Regions from separate parts of the Alteromonas sp. BL110 genome, predicted to be linked through region 2. Evidence: predicted binding sites of a transcription regulator. Region 2 holds the regulator's gene; each other region holds the start of a gene.
The links. The regulator FliA, encoded in region 2, starts transcription of late flagellar genes. The targets are predictions, from matches to a motif close to CTAAAGNTNNNNNNNNNNNNGCCGATA.

Region 1 (5,316 bases), 1.7 Mb from region 2:
GTGTCATAGTCGCTCTCTGGCGGCCAAGGAAAGGGATGTAGGCCATTCTTTTGACGAATGGTACTCATGCGCTCTGCACGGCCAGTAAGGATTTTATGAGGATAAGCCTGGTGCCCCACGTCCCACAATAAGCGGTCAAAAGGTGTGTTGTACACATAATGTAACGCGACCGTAAGCTCTACCGTGCCAAGGCCTGAAGCGAAGTGACCGCTCGTTTGGCTGACACTATTAAGTAAATACTCACGCAATTCATCGGCGAGCTCGCGTAATTTATCCTGGGGCAGCTGCCTCAATTTTTCAGGTGTTTGCGCAAGCGCAAGCGTTGGGTAATGTTGGAGATCTAAACTCATGTACTTATTATCTTTTTCAACATGGCGCGTGGCTAATGGTCGCGTTTTACCAAAAGCTCGCTAAACGCAATTAAACTGTCTGTATTGTAGGGTAAACGCGTCAATGCTTGAAGTGCATTATTGTGAAGCATTTCTAATTCTTGTTTAGCGCCAGCCATTCCAAGCTTGGCGGGAAACGTGTTTTTTCCTAATGCTTCGTCTGACCCTGCCGGTTTACCTAATTTCTCGCTGCTGCCTTCAACGTCTAGAATGTCGTCCTGTACTTGAAAGGCTAGCCCGATATCGGCCGCATAAGCCATTAAGTCAGTTTTGGTTTGTGGCAATAAGCCTTCACTGACAATAGCGACCATTTCAACACAGGCCTTTAACAAGGCCCCGGTTTTTAATCTATGGAGCTGTTTTAGTTCTTCTAACGAGATGGATTTACCTGTACTGGCCAAGTCAATTGCCTGTCCACCACACATTCCTACGTAACCTGCACTTTTAGCGAGTACAGACAACAGTTGTCCGCGCTTGGTTTCGGCAAATACGCTTAAAGGGGCATCAGCTAGTACAGTAAAAGCAAGAGATTGCAGGGCATCTCCCGCTAAAATAGCCGTAGCTTCATCAAAGGCGATATGACAAGTTGGCATTCCGCGACGCAGGTCATCGTCGTCCATGGCTGGCAAATCGTCATGAACCAACGAGTAGGCGTGTACGCACTCAATAGCCATGCTTATAGCCATCTGGTCTTTTTTAGGCACGTCTAGTGTGTTTCCTACAACCTGCACTAGTAGAGGGCGCATGCGCTTACCGCCCGCAAGCAATGCGTGACGCATGGCATCTTTAAGGCGCGGTGCGTAATCGGGTAAATCATCAATTAATGTAAGAAGAGATGCATCAGTTTGCTGTTTCACTTGCTGATGCAATGCAGAAAAATTCATAGGTCGCCTGTAATTTAAAAATGAACGTTTTACGGCTGTTCACTTTCAGGAAGAGTCTGAAGCGTTTCTTCGCCTTGTTCACTAAGCAATATTTTTACCTTTTGCTCGGCGTTTTCGAGTGATTGTTGGCCTTGACGAGATAATGCTATGCCTCGTTCAAATTTTTCCAGTGCTTTATTAAGAGGCAGATCACCGTTTTCCATTTCGTTAACGATAGCTTCTAGTTCTGTTAAAGCTTCTTCAAAAGACGCTGATGCTTTTTCTGTCGTCATAAAAACACTCAATATATTGGCCAAAATACGTGTACCGCGCACATTAACTGAGGGTCGCACAAGGGTCAAATGGTTTGTCCGTATATCGCCTATATCACAACAATATAGCTTTTTTTTCATGCAGTTGACCACGTTGAATAAAAAGATATTGTGCTATATTCGGTATAAGTGGCTACATTACTCTAATTAAGGGAGTGTATGCGTGTTCTGACAGGTAAGCGAACGCTTTACGCAATATTAGTGTTTAGAAAACCCGCGAACGACGTATTTTTAGCCTCACACTTAATAAAAAACAAATAAATATGATATTTTTCAATAATGTCGTTTTAGTATTTTTATCCGTTGCCGATAGAATATTTGTACATTAACAGCACTGACTGCGCATAAATGGGGAAGAGTGAGTGGATTTAGCAACCGTCATAGGTATGTTGGGCGCCATTGGTTTCATAGTTATGGCTATGATACTAGGCGGCAGCTTAGGCATGTTCATAGACGTCCAGTCGATATTAATTGTATTTGGTGGGACTTTGTTTGTTGTCTTGTCACAGTTTACGCTAGGTCAGTTTTTCGGTGCTGGTAAGATTGCTGGCAAAGCCTTCATGTTCAAAATTGAGTCGCCAGAAGAGCTTATTGAGAAGATTGTAGAGATGGCGGATGCTGCGCGAAAAGGCGGGTTTCTAGCTTTAGAAGAAGCAGAAATCTCTAATGAGTTTATGCAAAAAGGCGTAGATATGCTGGTTGACGGCCACGATATTGAGGTGGTCAGAGAGACACTTGCTAAAGATATTTCTATGACGTCTGAGCGACACGATTTTGGTGCGTCGTTTTTTAAAGGTATGGGCGATATAGCACCCGCCATGGGCATGATCGGTACCTTGATTGGTTTGGTTGCCATGCTATCAAACATGGATGACCCGAAAGCTATTGGCCCTGCAATGGCGGTAGCACTACTTACCACCCTTTATGGCGCTTTTTTCGCTAACGTCATCTGTTTGCCTATAGCATTCAAACTTTCAGTGCGAGCAGGGGAAGAAAAGCTCAATCAAAGCCTTGTTCTTGACGGTATTGTCGGTATCGCTGACGGTCAAAACCCTCGAGTTATTGAGGGTGTACTGAAAAACTACCTTGCTGCAAGTAAGCGTGGAAGCGCAGAGGAAGAGTAATGGCCGAAGAAGAATGCCCAAAATGCCCCCCCGAGGGGCTTCCAGCTTGGATGGGAACCTTCGCAGACTTAATGTCACTGCTTATGTGCTTCTTTGTACTTTTGCTTTCATTCTCCGAAATGGACGTACTCAAATTTAAGCAAATAGCGGGCTCAATGAAGTTTGCATTCGGTGTGCAAAACAAAATTGAAGTAAAAGACATTCCTAAAGGTACCAGTGTTATTGCCATGGAGTTTCGCCCGGGTAAACCTGACCCAACGCCAATTGAGTCTATCCAGCAGCAAACCAACGAAATGACTCAACAAATGCTAGAGTTTCAGGCGGGAAATGAGGACTCGGCCGGCGGCAGGCAAAAGCAGCGCGGCGAACAGCGGGGCGGTCAGTCTCAACAAACGGCTACTGAGTCATCTTCATCCGCTGAGCAAAGTACTGACCAGTCTCAAATGGCCGAATTAATGAAAAAAGTAGCCCAACAATTAGAAAAGCAAATTTTAGATGGGTCTGTAGAGATGGAGTCGCTAGGACAGCAACTTACCATTCGGATTAGAGAAAATGGCTCGTTTTCCGCCGGCTCTGCTTTCTTGCAGCCACAATTTCAGCCCGTATTAAGGAAAATTGGTGTGCTTTTAGCAGATGTGCCTGGTGAAATTGAAATTTCTGGTCACAGTGATGGACAACATATTGCAAACGAATTATATCGCTCAAACTGGGATTTATCGTCACAACGCGCCGTGGCGGTGGCTGAAGCCATGCGGACAGCGCCTGGTTTTGATGAAAGCCGTATGTCCGTGGTTGGCAAAGCTGATACTAATCCTATCGTTGAGAATGCCACGACAGCGAGTGATAGAGCCAAGAATCGCCGAGTAGAAATTAATATTAACCAAGGCAAACCAATGATATCCAAACCCATTTCAGTGGTAGACGATTAAGCGTCAACTTTTTAAACTAAGTGCGCATAAAAAAGCGGTGCCTTCTTAATGAGCACCGCTTTTTGGTTTTAAAACCCTAGTTTTTACTTGTTTACAAATCAAATAGGTTCATCAAACTCTGGCTAGTTCTTCTCTGTACTGAGGTTTAGATATAACAAGTTGTACAGTGCTAATGGTTCTTTCTAGAAAGCCACCTTCGCAATATTTGAGGTAATAGGTCCACATACGCATAAAGCGTTCGTCATAACCATCATTTAATAATTCATCTTTCGCCGAGATAAACGCTTCATACCAATGGTTTAGGGTTTTCGCATAGTCTACGCCAATATCGTGTAAATCACGGATCATCATGTTCGTGTACTTTTTAAGATGAGCATTTAACTGGTATTGTGACGGTAAAAAACCACCAGGAAAAATGTACTTCTGGATAAAGTCTACGCTGTTTGAATAGCTGTCATAACGTCTGTCGTCAATGGTTATGGACTGAAGTAACATAAGACCGTCGTCTTTTAAAAGAGAAGCACATTTTTCGAAAAAGTTACCTAAATACTCTTTGCCAACCGCTTCAATCATTTCAATGGAAACTAACTTGTCGTATTTACCATCAAGTAAACGATAGTCTTTTTTAAGTAGCCTAATTTTACTTTCTAGCCCTTCACGTTCAATCCACTCTTTTGCCCAGGCGTGCTGTTCTTCCGAAATGGTGGTAGTTGTAACGTTACAGCCATAATTTTTTGCAGCAAAAACTGCAAGACCGCCCCAACCAGTGCCTATCTCTAGTAGGTGGTCTGAATCGGTCAGCTGTAGTTTGTCACAAATGGCTTTTAGTTTGTAATTCTGCGCATCGTTTAGCGTTGCATTCGAATCAGGGTATATTGCTGATGAGTACATCATTGTGGGATCAAGAAAGCGGGTATAAAGCTTGTTGCCTAAGTCATAGTGCGCCTCAATATTCTTCTTAGCTTGGTCTTTAGTGTTTCGACGCGCAAAATGCTGAATTTTATTGATGGGCATGGTTAGCCACTTAAACTTATTTTCCCACTCATCAAGGGTTGGTAAGTTCCTTGCGAAGACCCTGACTACAGCTGTTACATCGTCACTGTCCCATAAGCCATCCATATAGGCCTCGCCAGCACCCACGCTACCACCTAGTAATAATCGACGGTAGGCCTGCACATCTTTGATATTTACCGTGGCGCGTAAGTCGCTTTCGTCTGAGCCGAAACGCGCAACGACATCGCCGTTTTCTTGAATAGTTAAGCGGCCAAATGGAAGCTGATTTAAACACTTCAAAAATAGTGTTCTACAAGTTTTATCTACAAAAGAGACCTCTGAGGTGGTCAGTAGTACAGATTCACCGAAAGACATTGTTATTATTCCTGACTCTTTTCTGGGTGTGTATATAGTGGCGTTCGTTTCAGCAATAGCTTAAGCGCGTGCCAATAAATTCCGGCCACGGTTTTTATTGTCATATTGGGTATACGTTTAAGTGCGTTAGATAGATTCGCATTATCTAAAGTAAATTTAGTTAAATTGATTCCTGCGCTGAACTCTTTATCTTCTCTTACGCAATCCATCGCTAAAGAAAGTCTAGACGAAGGTTGAGAAATCGACCATTTATAGGTCATATCCATGGGGTTAAAAGGCGACACGTGAAAAGCCTTAGGCGTATCGGCTTG
Region 2 (5,316 bases):
AAGAGCGTTGCTGGAAAAGCAGCATGGTGGAAACGCAGAAGCCAGCAGTTCTGCCCAACCAACACAGCCTATGTCAGCGAACGCTAAGCACGCCAACGAAATTGCATCTCACTTAGATTTTTCAGAAGCGTTTATCGACGACCTTGGCACACAATCGCCAGCTCAAGATGTTGTCGAGCAAGAGACTTTTCCTGAGCACCAGGCGTCAAGTATGGGTGAAACACCAGTATCTCAGTCTGCTGAACTGGCTCAAATCAAAGAAGAGTTAGCTTCACTTCGCGACGTATTACAGTATCAAGTTGCGGATTTGATGGAAGCGAAGAATAAGCGTCAAAAACCTGTTCATCAATACTTGGTCACGCGATTAACCGATATGGGTTTAAGTAGTGCACTTGCAACACAGCTTATTAGCTACACACCGGCTCATTACAACGAACGTGACGCATGGGTATATCTTCTTAACCTATTGGCTAATCGCATAAATGTGACCGGAAACGATATACTTAGTTCACAAGGTGCCGTTGCGCTAGTTGGGCCTACTGGTACAGGTAAAACAACCACTGTTGCAAAGTTGGCCGCCCGCTACGCGCAGAAATACGGTGCAGAATCGGTGGCTATGATAACCATTGATACGTATAGAATTGCAGCCTATGAGCAGCTCGCGACATACGGAAAAATTATTGGCTGTACTGTGCGAAAAGCGCAAACTAGTGAAGAACTTGCAGATTTATTGTTTCAACTTCGTCATAAGCGACTAATATTGATTGATACAGCAGGTTTTAGTCAGCGTGATAGTCGATTAATTAAGCAAATTAAGCAGTTCGACAGTGGCCAAATGCCAAAAGTTAAAAAATATTTGGTTGCGCAAGCCAATACGCAATATCCGGCTTTGCAGAGAATCATTCAAGCGTATGACGATATTGAACTAAGTGGCTGTATTTTCACAAAGTTAGATGAGTGCTACTCTTTAGGAGAGGTACTTAGTGCAGCGGTTGAATACCAACTACCGGTTAGTTATGTCACCGATGGTCAAAAAGTGCCTGAAGACATTAAGATTGCAGAAGCGAAATCTTTGGTTTCCGCTGCTGCAAAGCTTTATAAAAAGTACGGTTTGAATCATACTAGTGGTAACAACGCAATTAAAACAGCATAAGCAGTATGATTGACGATCAAGCGAGTAGCTTAAGAAAAATGAAGCAATCACGGTTAATCAAAGTAATCGCCGTCACTGGTGGTAAAGGTGGCGTAGGTAAAACAAACATTACACTTAACACTGCTATCGCCATGGCGAAGCAGGGCAAGCGTGTAATGGTTCTTGACGCGGACCTTGGTCTTGCAAACGTAGATGTGATGTTAGGCCTACGAGTTGAGAAAAACCTATCTCACGTACTCTCTGGTGAGTGCACGTTGGACGAGGTTTTAGTAACCGGCCCTCACGGTATTAAGATTGCTCCTGCCACGTCTGGTACCCAGTCAATGGCAGAACTTTCACCCACACAGCACGCTGGCTTGATAAGAGCGTTTAGCGAGCTGCGTTCTCAAATAGACGTATTAATTGTCGACACCGCGGCTGGCATCTCAGATATGGTATTAAGCTTTTCTAAAGCATCCCAGGATATCATGGTGGTGGTTTGCGATGAGCCAACATCGTTAACTGATGCTTATGCGCTGATAAAAATCCTTAACCGTGAACACGGTGTTTTTCGCTTTAAAGTTGTGGCCAATATGGTTCGCGATGTGCGAGAAGGACAGGAATTATTTAGCAAATTAAGTAAAGTGACGGGGCGTTTTCTCGATGTTGCACTAGAATTAGTGGCAACGGTGCCATTTGACGAGAATATTCGCAAAGCGGTGCGTAAGCAAACTGCGATTGTTGATGCTTTTCCTGGCTCTCCTGCAGCCGTAGCGATAACTAAGTTAGCAAACAGGGCGCTTACTTGGCCTATTCCAGCTCAGCCCGGTGGCCACTTAGAATTTTTCATTGAACAATTAGTTGCAGAAAAAGCCGTAGGAAGTCAACGTTGAACAGCAAGGCAGCCGCTTATCAACAGCAAACAGATAAATCGCAATTAGTCGAAAGACATGCGCCTCTGGTTAAGCGTATTGCGCACCATTTGATGGCGCGCCTGCCTGCGAGTGTTCTTGTTGATGACCTTATTCAATCAGGCATGATTGGTTTGCTAGAGGCCGCTAGAAACTTTGATGGGTCAAAAGGCGCCAGCTTTGAAACCTTTGCAGGTATCCGCATTCGCGGTGCCATGCTGGACGAAATACGCAAAGGTGATTGGACGCCACGTTCTGTTCACCGAAATGGTCGCGCGATAACTGAAGCGATATCCCAGGTGGAAAGTGAAACTGGGCGCGACGCACGAGATTCCGATATTGCTGACAAGCTCAATGTGAGCTTGCAGGATTATCACCAGATGCTCAATGAAGTAAATGCTGGAAAGTTGGTGGGCATTGAAGATTTAGGTGTGTCGGAAGATGTGATCACTACTGAGCAAAGTCGAGGCAGTGATGCACCGTTAGAAGATTTAATGCAGGGCGCATTTCAAAAAGCGCTGGCCCATGCAATAACGACATTACCGGAGCGAGAAGCAATTGTTCTTTCACTTTACTATGATGAAGAACTAAACTTAAGAGAAATAGGCGAGGTTCTTGACGTAAGTGAGTCGAGAGTCAGTCAAATTCATAGTCAAGCCATGTTAAAACTCAAATCACGAATGAAATCGTGGCAAGCTGACGAAGAATAGAAATTAATAACAATTAACCCCTCAGTGGAGGCTATTTTGGACAAAAGCATGAAAATTCTCGTGGTCGATGACTTTTCAACCATGAGACGAATCATCAAAAACCTGCTTAAAGATTTGGGTTTTGCCAATATCCAGGAAGCGGATGACGGAAGCACCGCATTACCTATGTTACAACAAGGCGATTTCGACTTCGTTGTTACTGATTGGAACATGCCTGGTATGCAGGGCATAGATCTGCTCCGCGCGATTAGAGCCGATGACAAACTTAAGCATCTGCCAGTGCTTATGGTGACCGCCGAAGCGAAGAAGGAACAGATTGTAGCCGCTGCCCAAGCGGGTGTGAATGGCTACGTTGTTAAACCCTTCACCGCCGCAACGCTCAAAGAAAAACTAGATAAAATATTCGAACGTTTAGGTTGATCCAGACGCTCACCAGATAAATGAGGTTTACTGGATGTCAACGAATGTAAACGTTCCAATATCGTTAGAAGAAGCAAAGCAACTTGTCACTTTTCTTGAAGAAGGTGACAAAGCTTCAGCTAACGCACTACTTGAAGCTGTCTCAATGAAAGAAAACGTTGAGTTATTCGCTGAAGTAGGAAAGCTAACGCGTCAACTCCACGACGCTTTAAACAACTTTCAAATAGACGACCGCATCAAAAATTTGGCGACAGATGATATCCCTGATGCTCAGTCCCGCCTTACCTACGTAATTGAAGAAACCGAAAAAGCTGCTAATACTACTATGGATGCCGTTGAGGCAAGCATGCCCATCGCTGAATTGCTCGCAGAGCGAATCGAAAAGGTTATGCCAGAGTGGAAAAAGCTGATGAACCGCCAGATTGAGTTGGGTGAGTTTAAGGTTTTATGTGCAGACTTAGACGAATTGTTGGAAGACGGTTCGAATCAGTCAGCTAAACTTACACAGTTACTTACTGAAGTTTTGATGGCACAAGGTTATCAAGACTTAACTGGACAGGTGATTCGTCGCGTTATCGACTTGGTTAAAGAAGTCGAAGAAAGCCTTGTAAACATGCTTACTATGTTTGGCGAACGTGACGGTGCAGAACAAACTAAACCATCCAGCGTTAAGGCCGATAAGGTTGATGGTGTAGAGGCAGAAGGCCCAATTATTGATGCTGAAAAACGAGATGACGTCGTTTCAGGTCAAGATGATGTGGATGATCTTCTGTCTAGCTTAGGTTTTTAGGGGAGCGGGTGCATGTCGTTTGATGTTGACGAGGAAATATTACAGGACTTTCTAGTTGAAGCTGGAGAGATACTTGAACAATTACAAGAACAGCTCGTTGATCTTGAGAACAATCCTGAAGACGCGGATTTGCTTAACGCAATCTTTCGCGGCTATCACACAGTAAAAGGGGGAGCGGGCTTCCTTTCTCTTACTGAGTTAGTGGAGATTTGTCATGGTGCTGAAAACGTCTTTGACGTCATGCGCAACGGCCAACGAACGCTAACGCCTGAGTTAATGGATATCATTTTGCAAGCCACTGATGTGGTAGTTGAAATGTTTGAACGAGTGAAAGCTCAGGAGCCTTTAGAGCCTGCAGATGCACAACTCGTCGATGTGTTACACAAACTCAGCCGCCCAGAATCTCCAGATGAAAACATTTTTGATAATGCAAGCGCGGCTGAGCCCGAGGTCGTTGCAGAAGAGCCAGAATTAGTTATAGACGAACCAGTGCCTGCGCCATCGGATACCACTGAAAATAGCGGCGGTATAGAAGAAATCACTGAAGATGAGTTTGAGGCTCTCCTTGACGAGCTTCACGGAGGTGGTGCACCAGGGAAGTCGGCGTCAGCTAAAGCAGAGCCTGCACAAACGACAGCACCAGCGGCGAGCACAGACAGTGATGATATTACTGATGAAGAGTTCGAAGCGCTGTTAGATGACCTGCACGGAAAAGGTCAGTTTGGTGGGGACGAAAAAAGCGCTCCAGAAGCAGCATCAGCAGCTGCCCCGGCAAATAGTGCAGGTGACGAAGAAATCACCGACGATGAATTTGAAGCGCTGCTTGATCAGCTTCACGGCTCCGGTCAAGGGCCAACTAAACAAGACTCTGCTCCATCGGCACCTGAACCTAATGTAGACAAAGCGGCTACCGAAGCAGTTCAAAAAGCAAAGCAAGCAGCGTCAAGCGCTGCAGCTGCGCCTAAGGCGAAGCCTGCACCTAGTGCAACGAGTCCAGCAAAAGCGAGCAAAGCAGCTGCGCCAAAAGCGCCTGCCAAGAAAGATGATAAAAAAGGGGCACCTGCTCCACCACCTGCTGAGACCACAGTACGTGTAGATACTAAGCGTTTAGATCAAATTATGAATATGGTCGGCGAACTCGTACTCGTTAGAAACAGACTGATAAGTTTGGGAATCAACAGCAATGACGAGAGTATGTCAAAGGCCATTGCTAACCTAGATGTAGTGACGGGTGACTTGCAAGGTGCGGTAATGAAAACCCGCATGCAGCCTATTAAGAAAGTGTTTGGCCGATTTCCTCGTGTTGTACGTGACCTAGCTAGAAGCTTAAAGAAAGAAATTACCTTAGAGCTT
Region 3 (5,316 bases), 1.9 Mb from region 2:
TTGAAACCTTCATGGAGTTCATCGCGGCTAATACAAACGTATTTCGCTTATTATTGCGAGAGCATACCGGCACGTCGTCTGCTTACCGATTAGCTGTATTTAGAGAAATTCAACATTTTATAGATGAACTTACTGACTACATCATCGAGCAGCAAGGCGTGGAATACGCCTGTGCCCAGTTACAAGCCGATGCTATGGTGAGATTGGTATTCAGTGCCGGGGCTGAAGCATTAGAAGCAGATGAAAAACTAAGAGGTGAAATCGGTGAAAGAGTGAAAGCTCAACTTCGCTTTGTCCAAGTAGGTGCGACCCAAAAAGGTTAGCACTGAAGTATTATCAAATATTTTACGAAACAGATTCTAGTATAAACCTGCTTATTGTAGGGAATATAGCCTGTTAAGCTCTCAATACGATAACGCTGGATACAGCCAGCAAACTTCAATATAAGAGAGTCACATGTATTATTCAGTTTTAGAAGTCACACCTACCGATGAAGCGTGGATCCCTCACTATGTACAATTTGCGGCAGAAATAGTGTCGCGACATGGCGGCAAATATTTAGCGAACAGTGCAAATCATCAGACTTTAGAAGGCGAGAGAGAAGAACCCGCTATTAGGGCTATCATCCAATGGCCTTCAAAGCAAAGTGCGCTAGATTTTATGTCTGATCAGGACTACCTTCCGTTGCTAAAGCTAAGAACTGACGGCTCAATTAGCAGTCATGTCATCGTGGAAGGTAAAGAGTAGGTAATAAAGATGACTTACACGCAAACTATCCCTTGCGTGTAAGCAGAACACCCGCTTCAATGTGATGTGTAAAAGGGAACTGATCGAAAAGCGCAGACTGTGCGATATCGTGAGTTTCACTTAAAACATCAAGGTTCTGCGCCAAAGTCTCAGGGTTACACGATATATATACGATATTATCGTAATCCTGAATCATTTTTAGCGAGTCTTCATCTAACCCTGCTCGTGGTGGATCGACCAATACAGTGGTGAAATTATAAGTGCTCAAATCAATGCCTTCCAAGCGACTAAATGTACGCTCGCCCTTCATAGCCTGTGTGAATTCTTCGGCGGCTAACCTAACAATTTTTACATTGCTCAGCTCATTTTGCTCAATATTAAACTGAGCTGCCTGTACAGAAGGCTTAGCGATTTCAGTACCCACTACGTTGTCGAAGTGAAGCGCCAGTGGAAGTGAAAAATTACCAGCACCGCAATACATTTCCAGTAAGTCTCCAGAGAGCGGTTTTACGCAATCTAATGCCCATTCAATCATTTTACAGTTCACTTCAGCGTTAGGTTGAGTAAAACTGTTTTCTATATGCTTGAAGACGAATTCTTTCCCGTTTACAGGTAAACGCTCAATAACAAAATCGTTATCGATAATGAGTTTTTGTTTTCTAGCGCGGCCAAGAATGTTTACTTTAGGAAAGTGAGTCTCAAGTGTAGCTTTTAACTCTCTTGCAGCCACTTCCCATTCTTCATCTAATTGGCGATGGTATAAAAGACTAATGACAAGTTCGCCGGATAGTGCGGAAAGGTAATCAATTTGAAATAACTTTTTTCTTAAGGTTTCGTTTGGTTTTACTTCTTCAAGCAATAATCTCATTGCATCGTTTATTGCTTTGCATGCCGGGGGAAAGCTATCCACACGATATTTTTCTTTCGTTTCTTGGTTGAACATGATGTGAAATAAATCATCGCCTTCATGCCATACTCTAAATTCTGCTCGCATACGATAGTGTGTTGGTTGCGAAGGGAATACAGAAAGCTCTGGAGCATTGAATGGAGAAAGCAACGCAGAGAGACGACTTACTTTTTCGTCTAACTGATCTTGATAGCGTTGTTGTTCAGTAGTGGTCATAAAATTCTCCATTCATTGTTAAGGTCGCGAATTGTAGTCCCTTAAAAAATAACTGCAACAAGCGCTACCGACTTCTTCATTGTTAATACGCGTGATTGCCCTCAATAGCTTTTAGAAAAAAAGCTGTATTAAAATTAAACAATGCTGATTCTTTGCCGATAATAAGAGTGAGGATAGTGAGGATCAAATTATGAACGTGGGTCAAATTAAAGCTTTTATGGGAGACCAAAAGGTTGATCAGAAAGCGGATCAAAAGGCAACGGTTCACCCGAACGAGGCGTTGAAAAAGCAGTTGCAGCAAGATGGATTACAGCAAGCAGCTGAGTTCTCAAAGCAACAAGCGGCTTCAGTTTCTGTTTCAAGTAGCCAGACGAGTATCGGCTTGCGCGTGGTAAGTAGTAATCTTAGCCAAGCGTTGGAAATAGATGGCCAGAAGCCACAAGAAACGAAAGAGAAAAACCTTGAAGAGAAGTCGAGCGGTTTATTCGATTTTGAAAAAGTAGCCAGAAATGTACTCAAGTTTGTTGGCGGCGTTATTCGCGGCGCAGCCGATGGAGGTGCCAGCGAAGAAAAGCTGAACGGGTTATTTAGTCAAGCAAGGGAAGGGGTCAGTCGCGGCTTCGCGATGGCTGAAAAAGATCTTGCTGGGTTTATGAATGACGAGATTGAGCAAGGTATAACGAAAAGCCGGGATCTTATTGATACAGGTATTGACGACCTGGAAACCGATATCTTCGGTCGCCAACAGCCTAATGCTGTTCAGCTTTCATCCTTAGAAGCTTTAGCTGCATCGGACGAAAAAAGCGGTAGTTTAGTAATCCGTACTAAAGATGGTGATGAAGTGAGCTTTAGTTTTGAAAGCCTGCGTTCTTTCCAGGCTTCGCAGCAAATTAATTTTCAGGCTCAGGCACCTCAAGACCAATCTGACGGAAACGGTGAGCAAAGTGGAAGTGGCTTTTCAGCGAGCTATTCTCAACAAACGTCTTATCAATATTATGAAAGAAGTGGCATAAGCTTTTCATTAAAAGGAGAGCTTGATGAAGAAGAGTTGGATTCGATAGCTGACTTAGTTGGTCAAGTGCAGGATCTTGCCGACACTTTCTACAGTGGAGACATCGACAAGGCATTCGAAGAAGCACTCAGTCTAGGCTTTGATGACAAAGAATTGGTTGGCTACGCACTACAGCTAAACAGAACGACTCAAACAGAAGTGCTAAAAACATATGAAAATATTCAGCACTTTAACGACGATAAAAGCGAAAACGGAAAGTTTGGAAATGTGGTTAGTCCCATCTCTCAATATCTTGAGAAGATGATGGATACCTTTGCTAATGCAGAAAGTACATTAGAAAGTAGTGAAGACTACAATACGTTAATAGCTGGCATTATTAACGAAATGGAAGATGTACAGGTTCCCGACCTTATATCAGCGATAAATAGATTTCGTTCTTTTAACCAAACCTTATTAGAGGGCCTTCCTCAATCTGCTGAAACCAGCGAGAGTTAATGCTAATCACAATAAAAAGCCCGGAAGCGAAAGCTTACCGGGCTATTTTACATAACTAAAAACTACGAAATAAGAATTACGCGTGTTCAACTTTGTCTTTTGCAGGTCGAACTTTCAGCGTTCGTTCCTGGAAAATTGAGTCGTTAGTTTTATCAATAACACTACTAAGATCGTCTGTGACAACCTCGATAAAACCGTAACCTTTCCTTTTTCCAGTTTTACGATCTTTCATTAAACGAACCGATTGCACTTCAATAAAGCTACTGAAGTACTCCTTTACCGCGTTCTCATTTGCTCTATAAGGCAAATTACCCACATATAAAGTTTCTACTGAACCGTTATTGGAGTGTGCTCTGGCATCTGAGGAAGATGGACTTTGAATAAGAGACGCTAGCCAAGGAGTAACGATACCGCTTATCAACAGAGCTGCCGATACGGTAAGTGGGACATGGACGTTTAAACTAGCAGAAGAAAATAACAAATACCCTGCAATTGCAAAAATAGCGCTAATTACGGCGCATTGAATAAAGCCTACTTTCATATACCTACCTTTCTATTGTTTATTATGGTGTTGGAGGCTGTATATAGTTTACTCATTTGTAACAATTAGAACAATAAAATGTGAAAAAACTAGTCGAAAGATGCATTGAGCCTATAGAAATGATGCAGAAATGAGCGGTTAACACTGAAAGTGACGTAAAAACCAAAAAAATCCAATTTAAGTATTGATCTTTCTTAAGAGGTATCTATAATGCGCTCCACGTTCTGAGGGGGCTTCGAGAAAAACTAAGCCAGCTCAGCAACGAGTGCGAAACCAAGTTTTCAAGCAAATAAAAAGTTTAAAAACATGGTTGACATCGAAATTAAACGATGTAAAATGCGCACCTCACTCGAACAGGGTGAGTCACTAAGAAGCAACGGCTTCCGGTGAATTGCGACGAAGTCGCAACGTTCTTTAACAATTTAGACAAGACAATCTGTGTGGGCACTCGTTAAGAGTGTCACAACGACGATTCATATTTCGATATATTTAATTGAAGAGTTTGATCATGGCTCAGATTGAACGCTGGCGGCAGGCCTAACACATGCAAGTCGAACGGTAACAGGAAGTGCTTGCACTTCGCTGACGAGTGGCGGACGGGTGAGTAATGCTTGGGAACTTGCCTTTGCGAGGGGGATAACAGTTGGAAACGACTGCTAATACCGCATAATGTCTTCGGACCAAACGGGGCTTAGGCTCCGGCGCAGAGAGAGGCCCAAGTGAGATTAGCTAGTTGGTAAGGTAAAGGCTTACCAAGGCAACGATCTCTAGCTGTTCTGAGAGGAAGATCAGCCACACTGGAACTGAGACACGGTCCAGACTCCTACGGGAGGCAGCAGTGGGGAATATTGCACAATGGGGGAAACCCTGATGCAGCCATGCCGCGTGTGTGAAGAAGGCCTTCGGGTTGTAAAGCACTTTCAGTTGTGAGGAAAAGTTAGTAGTTAATACCTGCTAGCCGTGACGTTAACAACAGAAGAAGCACCGGCTAACTCCGTGCCAGCAGCCGCGGTAATACGGAGGGTGCGAGCGTTAATCGGAATTACTGGGCGTAAAGCGCACGCAGGCGGTTTGTTAAGCTAGATGTGAAAGCCCCGGGCTCAACCTGGGATGGTCATTTAGAACTGGCAGACTAGAGTCTTGGAGAGGGGAGTGGAATTCCAGGTGTAGCGGTGAAATGCGTAGATATCTGGAGGAACATCAGTGGCGAAGGCGACTCCCTGGCCAAAGACTGACGCTCATGTGCGAAAGTGTGGGTAGCGAACAGGATTAGATACCCTGGTAGTCCACACCGTAAACGCTGTCTACTAGCTGTTTGTGGCTTTAAGCCGTGAGTAGCGAAGCTAACGCGCTAAGTAGACCGCCTGGGGAGTACGGCCGCAAGGTTAAAACTCAAAT

Region 1: a site for FliA is predicted at 1,870-1,896, ahead of pomA (flagellar motor protein PomA). Genes of this name have one in related genera too.
Region 3: a site for FliA is predicted at 2,005-2,031, ahead of D1814_RS11005 (DUF5610 domain-containing protein). Genes of this name have one in related genera too.

The regions. Positions count from the first base shown of each region.
Region 1 is NZ_CP031967.1:3,338,251-3,343,566, forward strand. Features, by position in the region: gene dxs (1-deoxy-D-xylulose-5-phosphate synthase) at 1-350, opposite strand, end outside; gene D1814_RS14405 (farnesyl diphosphate synthase) at 383-1,273, opposite strand; gene D1814_RS14410 (exodeoxyribonuclease VII small subunit) at 1,303-1,545, opposite strand; gene pomA (flagellar motor protein PomA) at 1,947-2,708, shown strand; gene D1814_RS14420 (flagellar motor protein MotB) at 2,708-3,637, shown strand; gene D1814_RS14425 (SAM-dependent methyltransferase) at 3,749-5,005, opposite strand; gene D1814_RS14430 (DUF1365 domain-containing protein) at 5,011-5,316, opposite strand, start outside.
Region 2 is NZ_CP031967.1:606,104-611,419, reverse strand. Features, by position in the region: gene flhF (flagellar biosynthesis protein FlhF) at 1-1,153, shown strand, start outside; gene D1814_RS02720 (MinD/ParA family protein) at 1,159-2,025, shown strand; gene D1814_RS02715 (RNA polymerase sigma factor FliA) at 2,022-2,753, shown strand; gene cheY (chemotaxis response regulator CheY) at 2,790-3,173, shown strand; gene D1814_RS02705 (protein phosphatase CheZ) at 3,208-3,963, shown strand; gene D1814_RS02700 (chemotaxis protein CheA) at 3,976-5,316, shown strand, end outside.
Region 3 is NZ_CP031967.1:2,532,422-2,537,737, forward strand. Features, by position in the region: gene fabR (HTH-type transcriptional repressor FabR) at 1-323, shown strand, start outside; gene D1814_RS10995 (DUF1330 domain-containing protein) at 457-747, shown strand; gene trmA (tRNA (uridine(54)-C5)-methyltransferase TrmA) at 773-1,870, opposite strand; gene D1814_RS11005 (DUF5610 domain-containing protein) at 2,061-3,377, shown strand; gene D1814_RS11010 (RNA recognition motif domain-containing protein) at 3,454-3,918, opposite strand; rRNA gene D1814_RS11015 (16S ribosomal RNA) at 4,409-5,316, shown strand, end outside.